Regions from separate parts of the Rossellomorea sp. NPDC077527 genome, predicted to be linked through region 2. Evidence: a T-box and tRNA genes for the amino acid it is inferred to sense, from the RefSeq annotation. Region 2 holds a T-box; the other holds one or more tRNA genes.

Region 1 (4,510 bases), 370 kb from region 2:
TGATTGAACTGAAATGACCTCGAGTCTCTAGCCGCCGGAGCTGGAATGATATCTACTTCAATAGTAGATGCAACATTGGTCGATTTTCGGCTTTCTTGACATCAATCCTTTATCTAGTTTTCAGGGAATAAATTTTATACATAAATATAAAAAAAGCCTTGAAAAAATATTTATACACGATATAATAGAACTTGTCCTTAAAAAAGAGACAATACATAGTCTGGTGATAATGGCGAAGAGGTCACACCCGTTCCCATGCCGAACACGGAAGTTAAGCTCTTCAGCGCCGATGGTAGTTGGGGGATCTCCCCCTGTGAGAGTAGGACGTCGCCAGGCATATCGTTCCGCAGTAGCTCAGTGGTAGAGCTATCGGCTGTTAACCGATCGGTCGCAAGTTCGAATCTTGCCTGCGGAGCCAATATATGGAGAGCTGTCCGAGTGGCCGAAGGAGCACGATTGGAAATCGTGTAGACGGTTAACGCTGTCTCAAGGGTTCAAATCCCTTGCTCTCCGCCATTATATTTTCTCAATATGGCCCATTGGTCAAGCGGTTAAGACACCGCCCTTTCACGGCGGTAACACGGGTTCGAATCCCGTATGGGTCACCAAAGTTTTAAAATCAGTATTCTTAATAATGGAGGATTAGCTCAGCTGGGAGAGCATCTGCCTTACAAGCAGAGGGTCGGCGGTTCGATCCCGTCATCCTCCACCATTGATATTTTAATATTTAAATCGTCGCGGGGTGGAGCAGTTCGGTAGCTCGTCGGGCTCATAACCCGAAGGTCGCAGGTTCAAATCCTGTCCCCGCAATACCATTTTTGACTCAGGATATCATAATCCTAAATGAGTCACGCATGGATAGTTATTTTCGCTATCGCGAGGTAATGAAACCTATTTTGCTAATGCAAAAAGCTTTGGTCCGGTAGTTCAGTTGGTTAGAATGCCTGCCTGTCACGCAGGAGGTCGCGGGTTCGAGTCCCGTCCGGACCGCCATTGTTATTTAAATAGTGTTTATTGAAATGGAAAAGGGTTTCGATAAGCGAGAAGGTCGAGGAAGCGATCGAAGGAACACCGGAGCGTATTTTACATACGTGAGGATGTGACTAAGTGAGCTGACGAAGAGATTCGAAGCTTAGTGGAAGCCGAAAACTATTTGGCTCAGTAGCTCAGTTGGTAGAGCACGGTGAATAATCTTCATCGAGTTAACATCAGCGTACAGCTCGAGCAGCTCCTTGATTCATCTTCCTGAGAGCTGGACGATGGACTACAACATTCTAATTGTAGGATGCATACTTAATAAGGCTCAGTAGCTCAGTTGGTAGAGCAATGGACTGAAAATCCATGTGTCGGCGGTTCGATTCCGTCCTGAGCCACCATTTATTTACTTGATGCCGGTGTAGCTCAACTGGTAGAGCAACTGACTTGTAATCAGTAGGTTGGGGGTTCAAGTCCTCTTGCCGGCACCAGTCAAGTGATTTAGCTGGAGGGGTAGCGAAGTGGCTAAACGCGGCGGACTGTAAATCCGCTCCTTCGGGTTCGGCAGTTCGAATCTGCCCCCCTCCACCATTTATCTTAGGGGTATAGTTTAACGGTAGAACGAAGGTCTCCAAAACCTTTGGTGTGGGTTCGATTCCTACTACCCCTGCCAATTTTTATTTTCATCATGGCGATTGTGGCGAAGTGGTTAACGCACCTGATTGTGGTTCAGGCATTCGTGGGTTCGATTCCCATCAGTCGCCCCATAAAAGTCACATTTTTATTTCCGTGACATATACTATCAGTGGGCTATAGCCAAGCGGTAAGGCATCGCACTTTGACTGCGACATGCGTTGGTTCGAATCCAGCTAGCCCAGTAGTGCGGAAGTAGTTCAGTGGTAGAACACCACCTTGCCAAGGTGGGGGTCGCGGGTTCGAATCCCGTCTTCCGCTCCAATAATATGGCGGCATAGCCAAGTGGTAAGGCATGGGTCTGCAAAACCCTGATCACCGGTTCAAATCCGGTTGCCGCCTCCATATGTAATGCCGGTGTGGCGGAATTGGCAGACGCGCACGACTCAAAATCGTGTTCCTCTGGAGTGCCGGTTCGATCCCGGCCACCGGTACCACATCGCGGGTGTAGTTTAGTGGTAAAACCTCAGCCTTCCAAGCTGATGATGAGGGTTCGATTCCCTTCACCCGCTCCAACTTACATATGACAGACTTTCTCACTATGAGAAAGTCTTTTTTATTGTTTTATAATGAAAAATTGATTCATTTTAGCAAGATTCAATCTTTTTGAGCTGAAGCAGGTTGATTTCACCACGCTGACATTCGATTCAGACCAGTATATTTTCAAAACTAGATCATTTATTTTCAATTCCACGATTTTATTTTCAAAAACTCCACTTTTATTTTCAATTCCAGCATTTTATTTTCAAAACCGCATTACTTACAACATGCTCCGACCCGAACCGGACGAATCGAAAGAAACCCAACCTTCTCATTTCCCCACACCACCAACAACCCAATACCCATCTAGTCAAAATTTTGCACCTTCTTCGTCAATTGAGTTCCCCTTTATAAGAAAGCGCTACCATTATAATGAAAGAAAGCGATTACACAGTTAGGGTGGTGATACGGGTGGAACCAAAGATTCAGACTGAACCAGTAAGCCCAGACGTACAAATGAAGGCAGTGACGAAGAAGAAGTTTAAGTATAAGAGCTTACTGACGTACGCTGCCTTTGTTGGACCGGCACTTTTATTTTTCTTAGTGATTCAAATTCTTCCGTTTTTGATGGGGGTGTATTATTCATTCACCTCATGGAATGGTGTCAGCTCTGTAGTCGAGTGGGTTGGATTCGATAACTACAAAAAGATTTTTACGGATGATAAGACGTTTTTTAATTCGTTCATGTTCACGACAAAGTTTATGTTTGCGGCTGTGATTATTAGTAACTTGATAGGATTCAGTTTCGCTCTGCTACTGAATGCAGCATTGAAGACTCGTAATATTCTCAGGACAGTATTTTTTATCCCGAACGTCATCGGCGGATTGCTACTCGGGTTCATCTGGCAATTCATCTTTGTTAAAGGATTTGCATCACTTGGCAATATGACGGATATCGGATTCTTTAAAATGCCGTGGCTTGGTGATGAGAAGACGGCGTTTTGGGGGATCGTCATCGTATTTGCATGGCAGATCTCAGGGTACATGATGGTCATCTACGTGGCAGCGTTACAAGGGGTGGATAATTCACTTCTGGAAGCAGCGAAGATGGATGGGGCATCGAACTGGACGCTCTTGACTAAGATCATCATTCCATTGATCTTACCGGCATTCACGATTTGTTTCTTCCTTACGATCTCAATGGCCTTTAAGATATTCGATTTGAACATCTCGCTGACAGGAGGCGGGCCATTCAATTCTACACAATCGGTAGCGATCAATATCTATCAGGAAGCATTCCAGAATAACCGCTACGGACTTGGAACGGCGAAATCAATTCTATTCTTTGTGGTAGTGGCAGTGTTTACGACGATACAAGTGATGGTGACGAAGAAGAAGGAGGTTGAGGCATAATGGGCAATCGCTATACGAAGAGAACGTTTGTATTAGAGATCATCGGGATTGTGATCGGGCTCATTTTCCTTATCCCTTTTTACTTCGTATTGATCAACTCGGTAAAACCGTTTGCAGCGATCCTGATCGATGCGGCGGCGTGGCCGAAGGAATTTGTGTTTTCTAACTATGCAAAAGTGTGGGAAGTCATCAATTTCCCACGGGCATTCTGGAACTCCCTTGTCATCACGGTTTTCAGTAACCTTGGATTGGTGATCATCAGTTCAATGGCAGCGTGGAAAATGGTTCGTACCCCAGGGAAGTTCAGTAAAATCTTATTCGTAGTCTTTGTGTCCGCCATGGTAATCCCGTTCCAAACGGTGATGATTCCTTTAATGAAAGTTGGGGGAACACTTGGACTTACAAATAGCATTCCAGGCCTCATCATTATGTACTTCGGATTCGGTGTTCCGCTTTCCTTATTCTTGTACCATGGATTTGTAAAGACGGTACCGATTGAAATCGAGGAGTCAGCGATGATCGATGGCTGTAGTCAGTTTGGCGTGTTTTGGAGAATTGTGTTCCCTTTACTGAAGCCGATCACGGTTACAGTGATTATTCTGAACACATTGTGGATTTGGAATGACTACCTGCTACCACTCCTTGTGTTACAGGATGCGGAGTTGCGTACGATTCCTCTGGCAGCAAGTTCGTTCTTTGCTCAGTATACGAAGCAATGGGATATGGGTCTTGCGGCACTGGTTCTCGGGATTACGCCTATCATCATCTTCTTCCTGTTTTTACAGAAGCATATTATCAAAGGAATTGCGTCAGGTTCGATCAAGTAGATATAAAGTTTCTGTCGAGATGGTCTATCATTGATACAGAAATTTATATAAAATATTTTATATCAGGGAGGTCAATCCATTTATGAAGCGTATTTTATTACTTTGTATGTCTTTGGTTTTAG
Region 2 (17,033 bases):
ATGATTTGTTGTTGTTCCGGAGTAAGCCTTTCTGTGTTTTGCAGTGGAGATCCAGGTAGGAGCTTCATCAGAAAGAAAGTGGCGGTTGCAATGATAAGCAAAGTGATGATCATATAAACGATACGTTGAATTGTATATTTGACCATTCTTTAGCCCCCCTTTTTTATCTTATTTTTTCTACATTCTCAATTATAGCGAATTTCGACAAATTTTCAATAAATTTTTATTTTTGTGATAATTACCGACATTCACTGGAAAAGGAGAGCATATGCCTATGCATACGCTCTCCCTTTTAAGGTTTGTCGAATGAGTTAAATACTACTCAATTGAAGCCCATTTGTAAGATGCATCCGCACCAAATGAGTGACGTAACAGACCTTTAACATATGGACGCTCTAAGAAAGCAGTTCCACGTTGGTACATTGGGCTGATTGCTTGATCGTCGAAAAGGATCTTCTCTGCATCAACCATTGCTTGCCAGCGAGCTTCAGGATCATCAAGAAGTTCACCTTTAGCTTGTTCAATTAACTTGTCATATTCAGGGTTAGAGTAACCCATTTGGTTATGAGCACCGTCAGTCACGAACATGTCAACAAATGTCATCGGATCTGGATAGTCAGGACCCCAACCAGCGAATGAGAAGTCATATTGACCTTTCGATTCTAATTCAAGTTTTTGCTTGAATGGTTGTGCTTTGATGTTGACAGTTAAACCTTCAAGATTTTGCTCAAGTTGTTCTTTTAAGAACTCACCGATCTTTTTAGAGCTGTCAGAGTCATAGTTTAATAGTTCTAATTCAATAGAATCTTTACCTAACTCTTCTTTCGCTTTAGCCCAATAGTCAGCAGCTTTTTTAGTGTCAAATCCACCGAAATCGCCAACCGCTTCACGGTATTCAGTACCATCTGGACCCGTTACGAAATCTTTAGGTACTAAGTAGTTAGCAGGGATAGATCCATTGTTAAGAAGAACCTCAACCATACCTTCTTTGTCGTAAGCAGAGTCAATTGCTTTACGTGCGTTTACGTTTTTCAACACTTCATTTCCTTCGTTTAAACGCAGGAAGTATACAGCAGTATCCGCTTTTGTTTTGAAGTTTTCATCTGACTTGTATTTGTCTACAAATTCAGCTGAAAGACCAGCAACATCAGCTTTGTTTGTTTCAAAAAGGTTAACTCCAGTAGCAGTGTCTTTAACGATATTAAAGTTCACTTCTTTTAACTTAACAGTGTCTGCATCCCAGTAGCTATCGTTATGAGTTAATTTAAAGCTTTGTTCGTGCTTCCACTCAGAAAGAGTAAAAGGTCCGTTATATACTACAGTGTCAGCTTCAAGACCGAATTTATCGCCTTGAGACTCAACGAATTTTTGGTTTTGTGGATAGAATGTTGCGAAAGAAAGTAATGCTTTGAAATATGGTACAGCTGTTTCAAGCTGAACTTCTAATGTTTTGTCATCAATTGCTTTAACACCTAATTCTTCAACTGGCACTTCACCAGCGTTTACTTTAGCAGCGTTTTTGATATCGTACATGATGTACGCATACTCTGCACCAGTATCAGGGTTTAAAGCTTTTTGCCAAGCGTAAACGAAGTCGTTCGCTGTAACAGGATCTCCGTTTGACCATTTCGCATCACGGATCTTGAACGTGTATGTTTTACCATCTTCACTGATCTGTGGTTCTTCAGCAGCCATACCAAGTACAGCCTCGTCATTTTCACCTAATCGGTAAAGACCTTCGAATACGTTGTTCATTACTTTGAATGAAACAGAGTCAGTTGCTAGAGTAGAGTCCATTGATGGGATCTCAGACGCCTCCAGCAGGTTAAGTACTTGTTCTTTCTTTTCGTCAGAACCGCCTGCACCAGTTCCTTCCTCTTTGCTGTCAGTCTTCTTGTCGCCGCCACAAGCAGCTAGGAAAGTACTGAGAGCCAGAAGAAGAACCAGCAAGAATGAAAACTTTTTCTTCATCTTGAAATTGACCTCCTCGTAAATCTCATATTTATTTATCTTCTAATTTTCAGAAGATTTGTTACTTATTATACATGATAGAGAAATTATTGCAATATGAATTTAACAGTTTTTTTGCTAAATTATCAGATTAGTAGGTATATTGATATTGAAACCCTGTAATATCAACGTTTCTTTTAAACATTTTGGAGAGTTCGTCCTATTACAATTGTTACAAACGTAAATTCTCATAGGCTAAATATTACTGTCCTTTAAACAGGGTTCCTGCTCTTTGAAATTCTCTCTTGTTATAAATATTAAATTTCCAGACTAAATATAAATGATAGAATTCATACTTATTTCAGTTAACATCTTCAGCAATATTCCGCTCTCATCATATTGTATTCCCAAGTGGCTGTGTGTCGGTACTACTTATTCACTTTGAGAAGAATTGAATATCCATGAGTGAGGATTGAATTCTTTATAATCCTTCATGTATACTTTTGATAAAAACACTTAAAGGAGTATTATGAAACGAATCAATCTATTTACTATCCTTACATTCCTTTTATTCGTCATTGCTGTTGTGGTGGCGTCACTTCAAGAGAAAAACCTGCTTCTTTCAATTATAGACAGCTTATTTATTATCGGGATTTTGTATGTCTGTCTCGGTTCCCTTCTATATATTTTCGAAAAGGGTTTTTTCAATGGGCTCGTGTACGCAATCAAGCGTTTCCGAAAGAGCTCAAAACTCGGAAAGTACGCTTCTGAGTTCGATGAGCTGGACGAAACAAAGGAAGCCCATGAAGAATTCAGTGTCAAACGCTCCTATTCCATTACTAAGTCTTTATTGACACTCGGAGCTGTGACTCTGGTGTTGTCCATTGTGTTGACCTATCTTCTGTACACTTGAATTATTCAGCTCATTTTCATATAATGTACTTATATGAATTGAGTGAAAAGCAAGGATGAAGAGTAGTACTTTTCTATATGATTTAAAGAGAGCTTGTGGCCGGTGCGAACAAGTATTCATTAGAATAGGAATGGACTTCTGAGCTTTATTTGTGAACCGGAGTAGCTTATAACGGATTAACCTCACGTTAAAGGGGTTCCATGTTCAACATGGACTAAGCTGGCTCATTCGAGCACTTAGGGTGGCACCGCGGAAATGATCCCATTCGTCCCTATTTTTTATAGGACGGGTGGGTTTTTATTTTGTTTATATATAGGAGGAAAAAGAGATGAAAACAATCTTTAGCGGCATTCAGCCGAGCGGAACGATTACTCTCGGCAATTACATTGGAGCGATGAAGCAATTCACAGAACTCCAGGAGGAATATAATTGTTATTTCTGTGTAGTCGATCAACATGCCATTACAGTGGCCCAGGATAAAATGGAGCTGCGAAAAAATATCCGCAGTCTGGCTGCCCTTTATATCGCTTGTGGAATCGATCCTGAGAAATCGACATTATTCATTCAATCGGAAGTCCCTGCACATGCACAGGCAGGATGGATTTTACAATGTGTCACCTATATTGGAGAACTAGAAAGAATGACTCAATTCAAAGACAAATCCCATGGGAAAGAAGCCGTTTCTGCAGGGTTATTGACGTATCCTCCTTTAATGGCTGCAGACATCCTGTTATACGGAACGGATTTGGTTCCAGTCGGGGAGGATCAGAAGCAGCATCTTGAATTGACAAGAAACCTTGCTGAGCGATTCAACAATAAATACAATGATATCTTTACAGTACCTGAAGTCCGCATCCCTAAAGTCGGTGCACGAGTGATGTCCCTACAGGATCCATTAAAGAAAATGAGTAAATCCGATTCGAATCAGAAGGCGTTCATTACACTCCTCGACGATCCGAAACAAATTGAGAAGAAAATTAAAAGCGCCGTAACCGATTCAGATGGCATCGTGAAATACGATAAAGAAAATAAACCGGGAGTGTCTAACCTCCTTTCCATCTATTCGATTCTTGAAGGTAGTTCTATAGAAGAGCTTGAACAGAAATATGAAGGCAAAGGATATGGAGACTTCAAGGGTGACTTGGCTCAAGTGGTTGTAAATGCCATTAAGCCTGTACAGGACCGCTATTATGAATTGATCAATTCCGAGGAATTGGATGATATTCTGGACCGCGGTGCCGAAAAAGCGAACTTCACCGCAAACAAAATGCTTAAAAAGATGGAAAAGGCGATGGGATTGGGACGAAAAGAAAGAAAGAGAAAATAATAAAAACGACGAGACACGGCAATACCAGTGTCCCGTCGTTTTTTATTTACTTTTAACAAAAAACCTTAAGCCACTTTCTCGGCTCAAGGTTTAGAGGGATACATTAATTTACCTTTGGACGATTCTCGACTTCCCACAGTTTTTCAAAAAAGGGCTGTCCTTTAATAAGGTTCTCACACAGTGTCAGGTGCTTGTCCGACCAACCGTACTGGGTTTCTTCATAGAGCATCTGCCATATTTCTTCAAAGTCCATCGCTTGGATTGTCCGGTAGCGCTGAGGTGCCCATTCCGTATACCAGTATCGGATTTCCGCAGTATTATTCGAACTGTGAAGTTGATCCAATGCCATGAATAACAGCTGCTTCAATTGCCTTTCTTTTCTCGTCAGTCCACTCATCATATATGGATTCGGTGAAAGGATGTGATAGGCATCCTCTCTTTTCGGATCCTGCTGAATGGAGTACTGCACCGTTTCATGGCTTTCCACCATTTCGTAAACCAATTGCTCTTGTCTTGGTATCAGCCTGCTCTTCCTGATTGGCACAGTATACCCGATTGTGTCAATTGCAAGTATTCCCGTACCATCTGTGACGATAAAGCAATAATCCAACTGTATCCGTTCATGGTTTTTTCGCAAGTATGCTTTCTGATAGACATTATTAAGCAGTTGTTGAGGTAACTCTGATAAATCATTCTCGATGTAATGAAACAGTGACTTGTCCACTTTAATCAGAGGAACCTGATCTAATAATTCAATGACGTCCTCTTTTCTCCACTCATGAAAATGGCAGACATTATAGCCATTTTCTTCGCCTTCGAACCAATTTACCCATACATCATGAAGATATAACATGATTGACCCCTCGCTTTGCTTCAATCTTATTTGTCAATCAGTATAGGCTAATCTGTGTAAATTTATTCCTATTAATCAGGGTTTTATAGATAGTCATTGTTTTTTCTGCGGGGTATATAAATCGAGAGCGTAATGATGAGGAGTCCTAATAGAAGTAAATAACATTCGATTCTAGAGGACACGAAAAAAATATAGTCTGTAAAACTCATTCCAGTCGTGAGCAGATTTAAATACATGATTAAGCTTACCCCTCCTGAAACAGCCAGTCCAAATCCTATAAAGAGCCCAAACAATTGTCCCACCATACCTTCCGCCTCTATCCCTTACATTAAGATAATGGAGCTCGTCCATGCTTTCTATAGTTTATGAAAGGAATGGGAAGATATGACGGAACCCGGTGCCTATTTTCACGGTTACTGCCCTGAATTCTATGGTAAAAATATTGACGACGGTTTACCAAAGAGTGAAATCGTTGATGTATCCTGGTTTTTTAAATAGTTTTGGACTAATCGATAACCTGAAGAATAGCCTAGCATATTCGGATAGGATTTCTGACCAAGAAGAAGCTGATCATGCAGGGGGCTCCGTCGTTTCACATCCAAATTGGGTTCTATCCATTTATCATAGAAGCTTGACAACTCTGCTTCCTCATACGCTTTGGTCCATGGGGCTACATACTTCTCCCCACAGTATTCCCGGACGGCATTTTCTGCGAGCCCCTCAAAGATAATGGAATCAAGCAGCGTATATTGGTCTTCCTTTTTACTTAATTTCTTCATTCTGACACAGTGATGGTATTCATGTACAAATAGTGCTTCATATTCTTTTGGGTCTTCCTGGTCAGTGATAAAGAAGAATATTTCATCTTTGAAGCACACCCCTGATTTTTTCATTGAAGACTGAAACATCCCCCTTTTTTCCTGCACGGGGAATAAATAAATCGGAACACTCGGGCCATTCCATTTCCTTCTGTATTTCTTTTCATATAATGAAAATCTCGCCCAGATATCTTTTTCTTTCAACTTCTCAAAGATGTCACCGGCATGCTGTGCAGACCGGTACATTCCATGCTTCATCAAATAGTGGTAAAACGATTGTTGGTCCTCTTTACCGTTGATTGTTTTCTTCAGCAGTTCTAATGGCTTACTGATTAAATCTTCTAACCATACATCGGTAGGAGCAACAGCCACCTTCATCCCTCTTTTCCGGCTTTTTATATCTATATGTAAGGAAGAGTGTATTCACAACCGGAAAAGCATCAACGGGTAAGCTTTAATCGCCTATGGAGCTGAATGCAAAAAAAGAGCCCGCCAAATTCGATTGGGGGCTCTCATGTTTCATTTAGTCCGTATACTTTTTGAATACGATGGTAGCATTGTGACCACCGAATCCTAATGAGTTACTCATCGCTACATTCACTGCCTGCTCTCTTGCTTCGTTTGCTACATAGTCAAGATCACAGTCTGGATCAGGTGTTTCAATATTGATGGTAGGAGGCAGAATACTGTCTTTCATGGCAAGGACTGTGAAAATCGCTTCCACCCCTCCTGCTGCTCCAAGAAGGTGACCCGTCATGGATTTCGTTGAGCTCATCGCTAATTTGTATGCATGCTCCCCGAATACTTCCTTCACGGCCATCGTTTCGTATTTATCATTATATGGTGTACTTGTTCCATGAGCATTGATATAATCCATCTCTTCAGGAAGGATTCCGCCATCTTCCAGTGCCATCTTCATCGCTCTCGCCCCGCCTTCACCAGCTGGTGCAGGCGCAGTGATATGATAAGCATCTCCAGTACATCCGTATCCGACGATTTCCGCATAAATCGTCGCTCCACGTTTAAGGGCATGCTCAAGCTCCTCAAGCACGACGATACCCGCTCCTTCTCCCATTACGAAACCATCACGGTTTGCGTCAAAAGGCCTTGAAGCTTTTTCAGGGTCCGTGTTAGTGGAAAGGGCTGTGTTTGCACAGAAACCGGCAACGGACATTTTGGTGATTGGAGCTTCAGCTCCACCTGAAACCATTACATCAGCGTCACCGCGCTGAATGACTTTAAACGCGTCTCCGATGGAGTTGGTACCTGTTGCACATGCCGTTACGGTACAAGAGTTGAATCCTTTCGCTCCCAGCATGATGGACACTTGTCCTGCAGCCATATCAGGAATGATCATCGGTACGAAGAATGGACTTACCCTACGGTATCCGCGTTTTTGGAATGTTTCGTATTGTTGTTCGAATGTTTCCATTCCCCCGATACCAGAACCGATCCATACCCCGACTCGGTGAGCATTTTCCTCTGTGATGGAAAGTTTCGAGTCTTTAACAGCCATTAAGGATGCGGCAATCGCATAATGAGTGAAGCGGTCCATCTTTCGGGCTTCTTTTCTTTCCACCCCGAAATCTTCTATATTAAAGTCTTTTAACTCTGCTGCCACCTTTGCAGGATACTCATCAGCGTTTAAACGCGTTAATGGTCCTACACCCGTTTTCCCTGCTAAAATATTCGACCAGGTCGATTCAACATCATTACCCAACGGCGTGACACTGCCTAAGCCCGTCACGACTACACGCTTCTTATTCATTTAAATCCATCTCCTTTATCTGCATGTTGTAGATTGTCTTATGATTATCAATTATTTACCCCAGCGCATGATGATCGCGCCCCATGTTAAACCGCCACCGAATCCTACCATGACGACGACATCGTTCTCTTTCACTCTTCCCGCTTCCAGATCCTCGATTAAGGATACTGGGATAGAAGCCGCTGAAGTGTTTCCATATTTATTGACGGTCTTGGACATCTTTTCAACCGGCAACTCCAGCCGTTGTCTCGCAGCTTCCATGATTCGGATATTGGCTTGGTGAGGAATCAGGAAATCCACATCCTCTTTTTTCAATCCAGCTTTTTCAATGACATTGATGCTGGATTCACCCATTTGACGTACCGCGAACTTAAATACTTCGCGTCCGTTCATGATCAATTTTTCGTCTTGATACAAATGCTTAGCTCCAGATCCATCAGATCCTAATTCGAAGGCAAGAATTCCTTTACCATCAGGAACGGGTCCTAGAATGGCTGCACCTGCTGCGTCCCCGAATAAAACGGCTGTATTCCGGTCTTCCCAATCTGTGATCTTAGATAGTTTCTCCACACCAACGACTAGGACATGCTTGTAAGCACCATTATCGATAAACTGCTTTGCTGTAATCATACCATACATAAAGCCGGCACAAGCGGCACTGATGTCCATTGCCGCAGCCTTCTTAGCTCCCAATCGTTCTTGAAGAAGGCATGCGACAGAAGGGAATGGATAGTCAGGGGTAACCGTTGCAACCAAGATCATATCGATATCTTCAGGGGTGATCTCTGCATCGGCGATGGCCTTTTTAGCGGCTTCAAAAGCCATGTCAGAGGTATTTGTTTCATTATTAGCTATTCTTCTCTCTTCAATGCCTGTCCGTGTTCGAATCCACTCATCCGAAGTATCCACCATTTTCTCCAGGTCGGCGTTTGTCAAAATCTTTTCAGGAAGATAACGTCCAATTCCAATAATACCTGTATTCATACTGGCGTTCCCTACTTTCGTTTTATATTTTTTTCATATACTTTAGGTTTATTATCAATTATTATGACTTGGTACTAATTTTATCGAAGATTTCTACTTTCTGCAATTATTTTTTACTTCTTCCATTCTTCTACACGTTTGACCATACTCGTACAACCCCATCAATCATAGGTTAATTAGTAGTCAGAGGGGGTGATGATGTGTCTGAAGAAAAACGGCAACATCCATTTGAACAGATGATGTTCGGGGGACGCAGGAAGAACCAGGAAGTACCTACTTTACAACAAGGAGAGAATAAGACAGATGGGGGATCACTGCTTGACGGAGTTCAATCTATCATGAATTCCATTGATGAGTTAAAACCCCTTTATAAGAAAATCAGTCCATTTTTAAAAAACGGCAAATAAAGCTGTTGTAAATCATAAAAAAACGGGCCATCGTTATTCGATGACCCGTTCTTTCATACACTTACTCTTTATGTAAGGCGTCCTGTTTACCTAATTCATATGCCTCATTCATGACCTGTGTGAATAGCGTCATGAATGGCTGTAACATTTCAGGTGAGAATTCGACCCCTGCTTGATCCAGCTGTTCCTTCGCTTGTGGGAAGTACTTCATGGCAATCTGCATAAATTCCATTGTTTTATCTTGATTCATTGCTTTGATTCCTTTCCATTCGGCAATTTGCCGGTATCGATATAGTTTTGAATATGCTTTTTCATTTCAGATTGAAAATCCTTCGGAATGACGGGACTGAATTTGCCCATGGATATGACTCCGTCTTCGAAATCAAACTCCAGGTTACCGGAATCCAACTTGTCATTTACGAGCCTATCGGCCACAATACTATACAGCTTATCCGCATGCTGAACAGTGCTCGTCAAGACCGTTGATTCCCCAAGATCTGATTGATCCGATACATACCCAATTGCATAAAGTCCCTTTTCCTTAAGCTTTTCGATTACAGCTACATTATAGCCGTCACCTGCAGGATATACAACATCGACATCTTCGCTTATTAAGCGGTCTAACTCATTAAGTGCGGCAGTTGAATCATCCCAGTGATTGGTGTACTTCACCTCAAGCTCTGTGTCACTGTTTTGATATTTCGCCCCGTCAATAAACCCCTGAACCTCCGGCTGCCAATCGAAGGCAGCGATCACACCGACCTTATGTGTCTTAGAGTGAAAGGCTGCTGTCATACCTCCAAAAAAACCCATTGCGTATCCCTTGAATCGCAGACTTGTCGTGTTTTTCTCAGTGGCATCCCCATTAAAGCTGACAAAATGAATGTTAGGGTAGTCAGCGGACAGATTATTAAATACCTCGGCATACTCACTCCCGTGCCCAAATACTAAAGTAACATCTTTTTTATCAAATTCATTCACTGCTTGCTTGATTGATGTATCATTCTTCATTCCTTCTTTATAGAAGACATCTGCATTATATTCCGATTGTATTTTTAATAATCCTTTATATCCCTTCGTTCCCCATACTCCATCATTTACTGCCTCAGGAACCAATAAACCTACCTTGTCTATTTCTGCGCTATTCCCTGTTGAACAACCACTTAGCCCCAGCAGGAATGCAACCAAGAATAACGCGTAACATCTCTTCATCATATGCAGCAACTCCTTCAAAGCTCGTGCAGCATCTATAAAAAGGACAATAGAAAATTATTACATCATCCTTATTTTACCCTCACCTTCCTCCTCATGAAAAGGAAAAGTTTTCTCATTCCTGAATTTCATGCATGTGAATCCCTTTTCGCTGTTGATCAATAATGCTCTCATGAGACTTGGATGGTCTGACAATGATCTCTTTACCTTTTGGTGTGCCGTGGCGAAATTTTGTTGAAAACTCTTCATCCGATATATACGAAAGAGCTTCGTTCCAACTTCTTTCAGATAATGGTTTAAGGATGAATCGTTCTTTTTTTGATGAAAGATTGACTATTGCTCTGGCAGCATCCTTCACATATATCGCGCCCGTTGGATCATCTACAAATCCCGAGATTTCTTCCCTTCCCATTAACAGTTGTGCAAACAGAAAATCCTCCGGTTGATGCATGCCGTATAGTGTGGGAATGTAAAAGATTGATCCCTCCGATTCAACATTCCGAATTCCAAATTCATTCGAATAAATCCGAACCACATGGGGGGGCTGGTCCATTTTTCCAAGGAGCCCATCCACCGCTGTCAAGTAACTGCCCTTTTCCCCTCTTAATTGGTCATAATATGGAAGGAACACAGTACATTCTGAGTTTACGTTCTGATTCCAATCCCCATATGGAACGTACTCAAGATTTGCATTCCTTCCAATTTGCAGCCATTTATCCTCAAATGCTTTATTCTCATCAATGGCGGTCACAGTCCATCCTTTTTCCAGAAGGGCGTCACAGAGCTCAAATCCCAAAAACTGTTGTGCAGCAAATACAAATGCATGATCCAAATCAATCACTCCAATATGTTAGTTATAACTCTTTCTCATGTAAGGAAAAGTAAGAGGCAAATTTTCCTCCGAGGGTTCCCCGTTTCTCAGGAAGGACAAAAAACAGATCCGTTGAAATTCCATTTTGTAAACGCTCCGTATATATATCTTTTATGAGTGAGAACTGATTTTTATAACGATTAAGAGTCATCGACTGTACAATATATAGTGGTGTCGAGATGGTCTTGAAGATTTCGTAGTCATGGGACTGCTTGGAGATGAAGGCTTCACATTCCTCTTCCTTCACCCTGAGCATCTGTGAAAGCTCTTTTATCACTTTTTTATAAAAAAATTTCTGTTCCTTTTCTTGTTCCAAGTGATCATATAATGACACACAAGGTGAAAGAATGACGACGCTTCTAATATCATGTTCCAATTTCGGGTACAAATTTTTCAAAACTAATGCGCCCATACCTTCTGCTAATATATGGATTTTTCCATTGATGATTTCATTCCTCTTCACGTACTGATAAAGTCGCCTGGACAGTTGCACGGCTTGATCGCTACCCCAATTCGCTCCATATAGATTACTATAATACACAATATATCCCTTTGCGGTCAGGTCTTGAATCCACTTATGGCGTGCCTCATGCTGAATCCAAAAGCTGCTTTTCCCATCTACATAGTGATGGGAATCCCCAATGATCATTACAGCGAATCCGTTCGGGCGTTCAGGATAATGAATCATGCACCACTCTTGCTCTAATTGAAACAATCGCTGATACATTCAAATTTCTCCTTTTACATAGTAAGTCTTTATAGTTTATGTGAAAAATCAGTAATGGTAAGGAAGAACGCCCAATGCCACCCTATTATTTGCAAATTCCGTCTATCATGACAGGGTTTACATTTCACAGATTAGTCATTTATTAATTGAGTTAGCTGTGGTAAAATAAGAAAGATTGAAATGAGTGACAACATACGATTGATTTAGTTGATTACATAGGAATGAGGTGACTTGGCGTGAGATTTTTCTGGATGTTTTTCTGGGCTTTTGCATTATCTGAAATGTTGACTTACGTAGTAAGCTCCATGAATGGAATCGAATTCCATTTTCAAACTGGACTGATCCTTACCGTTTGTTTCGCGGTATTGGTATTCCTTATCACGCTTGTTATTCCAAACGAGCCTGTCGAAAACCATTAAAAAAAGCAGCCAATACGGCTGCTTTTTTTTAATGTATCATCAATCCATCTTCTCCTGCATCGATGGTGATGGTTTGACCCGTTCTGATATGCCCGGCAATGAGCTCCCGTGCAAGCCTTGTTTCGATCTCCCTTTGTAGGTACCTCTTTAAAGGTCGAGCTCCATAAACAGGATCATAGGCTGATTCAGCAATGAACTCTTTCGCCCTGTCTGTAAGGGAAAGCGTGATATGCTGATCCTCCACCCGATGCTGGAGTTCTTCTATGAGCTTATCAATGATCCCTTTAATATTTCCGATACTTAACGGTTTGAATAGGACGATGTCATCCACCCGGTTAAGAAACTCTGGACGGAAGTAAGAGCGCAGTTGCCCCATTACGAGATCTTTTGTTTCATTGTCGATCTCATCTTCTCCTTTATTCCGTTCGAGAAGATGAGCCGAACCAATATTGGACGTCATAATGATGACTGTATTTTTACAATCAATGGTCCTACCCTGTGAATCAGTGATCCGGCCGTCATCGAGCATCTGCAGAAGAATATTGAATACTTCCGGATGGGCTTTTTCAATCTCATCCAACAATATGACAGAATAGGGTTTACGCCTGATTGCCTCTGTCAACTGGCCGCCCTCTTCATATCCAACATAACCCGGTGGTGCACCAATCAACCGTGAAACCGCATGTTTTTCCATATATTCAGACATATCGATGCGAATCATCTGCTCTTCGCTGTCAAACAACGTTTGGGCTAGCGTCTTGGCAAGCTCTGTCTTTCCAACACCTGTAGGTCCTAAGAAAATGAAGGAACCAATCGGTCTATTCGGATCCTTGATTCCTGCCCTCGCCCGAATGACTGCATCGCTGACCAATTGAACAGCCTCATCCTGTCCAATCACCCGCTCATGCAGAATGCGATCAAGTTTCAATAACTTCTCTCGTTCCCCTTCCACAAGCTTTGTCACAGGTATTCCCGTCCATCTCGCTACAATGTTAGCGACTTCTTCTTCTGTCACTTCTTCACGCAGCAGCCTGCCATCTTGTTCTTTCATCATTTCCTGTTCTACTGCTTCAAGCTCCTTTTCCATTGCCGGAATCCGGCCATGTCTGAGTTCAGCGGCCCTATTGAGGTCATAATCGCTCTCAGCTTCCTCTAGCATGCGCCGAAGTTTCTCAAGCTCTTCCCGTTTCTCTTGAACGACTGCGATGCTTTCCTTCTCCTTTGTCCATTTTAATTTCATGCTATTGGCTTTTTCCTTTAGATTACTTAGATCTTCCCTGATACGCTCGAGTCTTTGAAGACTGGCAGCATCCTTTTCCTTATTCAAAGCCGCTTCTTCAATTTCAAGCTGCATCACCTTACGTGTTACTTCATCGAGCTCGGACGGCATCGAGTCGATTTCTGTTCGGATCATCGCACATGCCTCATCAATCAAGTCGATCGCTTTATCCGGCAGGAACCGGTCTGATATATAGCGGTCTGACAGCCTGGATGCAGCTACGATAGCGCGGTCATGAATATTGACTCCATGATGGATTTCAAATCGTTCCTTTAATCCCCTCAAGATGGAAATCGTATCTTCCACGTCCGGCTCCTGTACGAGTACTTGTTGAAACCGCCTTTCCAAGGCTGCATCCTTTTCAATATACTTTCTGTATTCGTTGAGGGTCGTTGCTCCGATACAATGGAGCTCTCCTCTTGCAAGCATCGGTTTCAGTATGTTCCCTGCATCCATGGCTCCTTCCGTCTTTCCTGCACCGACAATCGTATGAAGCTCATCAATAAATAGAAGAATGCGTCCTTCACTCTTTTTCACTTCTTGTAGAACAGCCTTTAACCGTTCCTCGAATTCTCCCCTGAATTTAGCACCTGCGACCAATGAGCTCATGTCTAATTCAAAAATCGTCTTATCCTTCAAGCCTTCAGGAACATCCTTCCTGACAATTCTCTGAGCAAGACCCTCAACGATGGCCGTCTTCCCTACGCCTGGCTCACCGATCAAGACGGGGTTATTCTTTGTCTTACGGGACAGAATCCTGATGACATGGCGAATCTCGCTATCCCTTCCTATAACAGGATCGATTCTTCCTGAACGGACATCTGCCACAAGGTCTCTTCCATATTTTTTTAGGGCTTCGTACTTCACTTCGGGGTTTTGCGTTGTCACCTTACTCCCTCCTCTGATCTCTTCAATAATGGCTAGCAACTCATTTTCAGTTACATTTTGTTTCGTTAAATATTCTGTTACTGCATGATTCTTTTGTTTCCACAACGCGAGTACAAGATGTTCAATAGAGACGTAGTCATCATCCCATTTATTCTTTAGACGTTCACTGTCCTGTAGAAGTTGGTGAACGTCCCTTGAAAGGTACTGTCCATATTGGATTCCCTCCCCTTCTACAGCAGGCATGGTATCTAACTTCTCATCTAACCACTCCAACATCCCTTGTATGTTCAATCCTGCCCGATCGTAAATGGTTCCAAGGAATCCGTCTTCTGCCTTTAAGAGTGACCTCCATAAATGAAATACACCGACATCAGTATGTAGCTTTTCTTGGGCCAATTGCCCAGCCGATTCCAATCCTTGTTGAATGCTGTGAGTCAGATTTTCAACATTCACCGTTTTTCACCTCTCATTTTGACCTTTATTGACCTTTACTTACATTATATCCCTTTCTACGAAAAAAGGGAAAGGAAAAGGAACAAGGACCGCCTCATCGTGGCATCCTTGTTCCTCTTGTTTATGGTTTTCTCACATACGACCAAATACGATTGTGATTGGAGTTTTCAGGGAACCTTTCCCCAGCTTTCAAACGAAGTTTTTGAGGATTTTTCACCATGCTCCCCGTTTCACCGATTTCTATATACTCACCGTTGTTAGGAGCTTTGTCCCCGGCCCTGAATTGGCGTGATTGTCCCATTGTTACCCCTCCTTTTTCGAAGCAATGCTTCCTTCCTATTTTTCTACAGTACAGAGCATTCATGCATGCCATATGAAGGATAAATATGATAAACACGTTACGGTTCGGTTAACATTCGGAAAAAGGCTTTACAGTCTTTCCCTTTATGGTGTTAAATTAAAAAATGTGGAGAATAAAAGCTTGGAGGATACACAATGGATTTTTATCTGATCATGAAATATTTATTTTTAGGGATTTTTCAAGGTTTCACGGAACCCATCCCGATCTCATCGAGTGGACATTTGCTGCTTGCTCAGCACTTTCTTGGAATTGAAGATGCTACATTGACTTTTGAAATGCTTGTCAACACCGCTTCATTGCTCGCTGTACTCATTATTTACCGTGAAGACATCATACGTCTGATCGTGAATGGATTGGGCTATTTTAAACATAAAACACCTGAAACGAAAAGAGATTTCCATTTCATTATCTACTTGATTATTGCAACAATCCCTGCTGGGTTAATTGGTGTTTTATTTGGGGACATAATTGAAAAACATTTAACTGGAATCACTACCGTAGGAATTACCCTGATTATTACCGGTATCGCACTGTGGCTGATCCGTAACCTTAGAGGGAGAAAGAATGATGGAGATTTAAATGTAAAAGACGCCATCATCATCGGTCTTGCCCAGGCGGTTGCCCTCATCCCTGGGATCAGTCGTTCAGGTGCTACGATCGTAGCAGCCATGGCCAGCGGAATGAAATCCGAAACAGCGCTGCGTTTCTCATTTCTTCTTTATATACCTGTAAGTGTCGGTGTCATGGTATTCGGCATCAGTGATCTAATGGACGACCCTGATTTAGCCTCTAGGGCGGTTCCGTACTTAGTCGCTTTCATTGCATCACTGATCGCTTCATACTTCTCATTAAAGTGGTTCATGAATATTATGGCTAAAGGAAACTTGAAATATTTTGCGATATACTGTGCCGTTGTTGGCGCTGCCGTCCTTATTTTCGCTTAATCCCCTTCTGTCCGTCCGGTGCCTTTGTTAAGCTTGTAATAAGACATTAAGATGGAAATGATGTGATTTCATGAGTGAATACCTTGAACTCCCTTCTGAGATTAAACAATTATTTATTGAAAATGAAACAGTCAAAACCGTAGAGAAAGGTCGTTTTTTGTTTCAGGAAGGAAAAGTAGCACACGAGCTATATTTAATCAAAGGCGGACGAGTTCAAATCAGCAAGATCATTCCTGACGGTCGTGAATTGTCCCTGCGCATCTGTTCGAGTAACGATGTGATCGGCGAGCTGACGTTATTTTGCAAAGAGGCTACTTACATGCTCAGTGCAAAGAGTTTGGAGGAGACGGAGGTCTTTGTGTTACCTAAGGAGGAATTTGAAGAAAAGCTTTCCCAGAACGGTGACCTGACAATTAAGTGGCTAAAATGGATACAACTTCAAAATCGGCAGAACCAAACAAAGTTCCGCGACCTGATCCTTCACGGGAAAAAAGGAGCCCTGTACTCTACCCTGATCCGCATGACCAATAGCTATGGAAAAAGCGTTAAAGATGGCATTCTCATCGATTTGCCCTTAACCAACCAGGAATTGGCCAATTTTTGCGGATCACCCAGGGAAGTGGTGAACCGCTTACTCAGTGAATTGAAGAAAAAAGACGTCCTCAGCTCGGAAAGAGGATACATCACCATTCACAATCTAGATTATTTAAAAGATGAGATCGATTGTGAAAATTGTCCGGTGTCCATATGCCGGATTGATTAAGAAATATACAAAAAAATCCCCAGGGACAAGGTTGCCTCCTGGGGATTTTTCATGACTATCAGGGATTACCGAATGCCCAATGCGATCTTAGCATAA

What was found. The T-box of region 2 lies ahead of trpS (tryptophan--tRNA ligase). A T-box ahead of a tRNA ligase gene usually reads a tRNA of that ligase, here a tRNA-Trp.
Region 1: it has a tRNA-Trp gene. The T-box ahead of trpS (tryptophan--tRNA ligase) is inferred to sense a tRNA for this amino acid. The anticodon was not compared.

The regions. Positions count from the first base shown of each region.
Region 1 covers NZ_JBITVL010000003.1:861,470-865,979, reverse strand. Annotated here, with positions in the region: rRNA gene rrf (5S ribosomal RNA) at 220-336, shown strand; tRNA gene ACIGG7_RS14330 (tRNA-Asn) at 344-418, shown strand; tRNA gene ACIGG7_RS14325 (tRNA-Ser) at 425-516, shown strand; tRNA gene ACIGG7_RS14320 (tRNA-Glu) at 534-608, shown strand; tRNA gene ACIGG7_RS14315 (tRNA-Val) at 637-712, shown strand; tRNA gene ACIGG7_RS14310 (tRNA-Met) at 737-810, shown strand; tRNA gene ACIGG7_RS14305 (tRNA-Asp) at 917-993, shown strand; tRNA gene ACIGG7_RS14300 (tRNA-Phe) at 1,301-1,376, shown strand; tRNA gene ACIGG7_RS14295 (tRNA-Thr) at 1,391-1,466, shown strand; tRNA gene ACIGG7_RS14290 (tRNA-Tyr) at 1,483-1,566, shown strand; tRNA gene ACIGG7_RS14285 (tRNA-Trp) at 1,575-1,648, shown strand; tRNA gene ACIGG7_RS14280 (tRNA-His) at 1,667-1,742, shown strand; tRNA gene ACIGG7_RS14275 (tRNA-Gln) at 1,782-1,853, shown strand; tRNA gene ACIGG7_RS14270 (tRNA-Gly) at 1,858-1,932, shown strand; tRNA gene ACIGG7_RS14265 (tRNA-Cys) at 1,940-2,013, shown strand; tRNA gene ACIGG7_RS14260 (tRNA-Leu) at 2,022-2,105, shown strand; tRNA gene ACIGG7_RS14255 (tRNA-Gly) at 2,110-2,183, shown strand; gene ACIGG7_RS14250 (carbohydrate ABC transporter permease) at 2,665-3,561, shown strand; gene ACIGG7_RS14245 (carbohydrate ABC transporter permease) at 3,561-4,388, shown strand; gene ACIGG7_RS14240 (ABC transporter substrate-binding protein) at 4,471-4,510, shown strand, end outside.
Region 2 covers NZ_JBITVL010000003.1:480,294-497,326, forward strand. Annotated here, with positions in the region: gene opp3b (oligopeptide ABC transporter permease) at 1-146, opposite strand, end outside; gene ACIGG7_RS12355 (peptide ABC transporter substrate-binding protein) at 319-1,971, opposite strand; gene ACIGG7_RS12360 (DUF3899 domain-containing protein) at 2,480-2,863, shown strand; T-box leader at 2,907-3,139, shown strand; gene trpS (tryptophan--tRNA ligase) at 3,192-4,190, shown strand; gene ACIGG7_RS12370 (YjbA family protein) at 4,294-5,043, opposite strand; gene ACIGG7_RS23730 (YuzI family membrane protein) at 5,127-5,348, opposite strand; gene ACIGG7_RS12375 (DUF2268 domain-containing putative Zn-dependent protease) at 5,472-6,233, opposite strand; gene fabF (beta-ketoacyl-ACP synthase II) at 6,385-7,629, opposite strand; gene ACIGG7_RS12385 (beta-ketoacyl-ACP synthase III) at 7,681-8,613, opposite strand; gene ACIGG7_RS12390 (hypothetical protein) at 8,814-9,020, shown strand; gene ACIGG7_RS12395 (ComZ family protein) at 9,082-9,270, opposite strand; gene ACIGG7_RS12400 (BMP family ABC transporter substrate-binding protein) at 9,267-10,235, opposite strand; gene ACIGG7_RS12405 (hypothetical protein) at 10,348-11,064, opposite strand; gene ACIGG7_RS12410 (hydrolase) at 11,087-11,830, opposite strand; gene ACIGG7_RS12415 (DUF2929 family protein) at 12,067-12,249, shown strand; gene clpB (ATP-dependent chaperone ClpB) at 12,278-14,869, opposite strand; gene ACIGG7_RS12425 (YjzC family protein) at 14,991-15,170, opposite strand; gene ACIGG7_RS12430 (undecaprenyl-diphosphate phosphatase) at 15,365-16,174, shown strand; gene ACIGG7_RS12435 (Crp/Fnr family transcriptional regulator) at 16,245-16,937, shown strand; gene ACIGG7_RS12440 (metal-sulfur cluster assembly factor) at 17,003-17,033, opposite strand, start outside.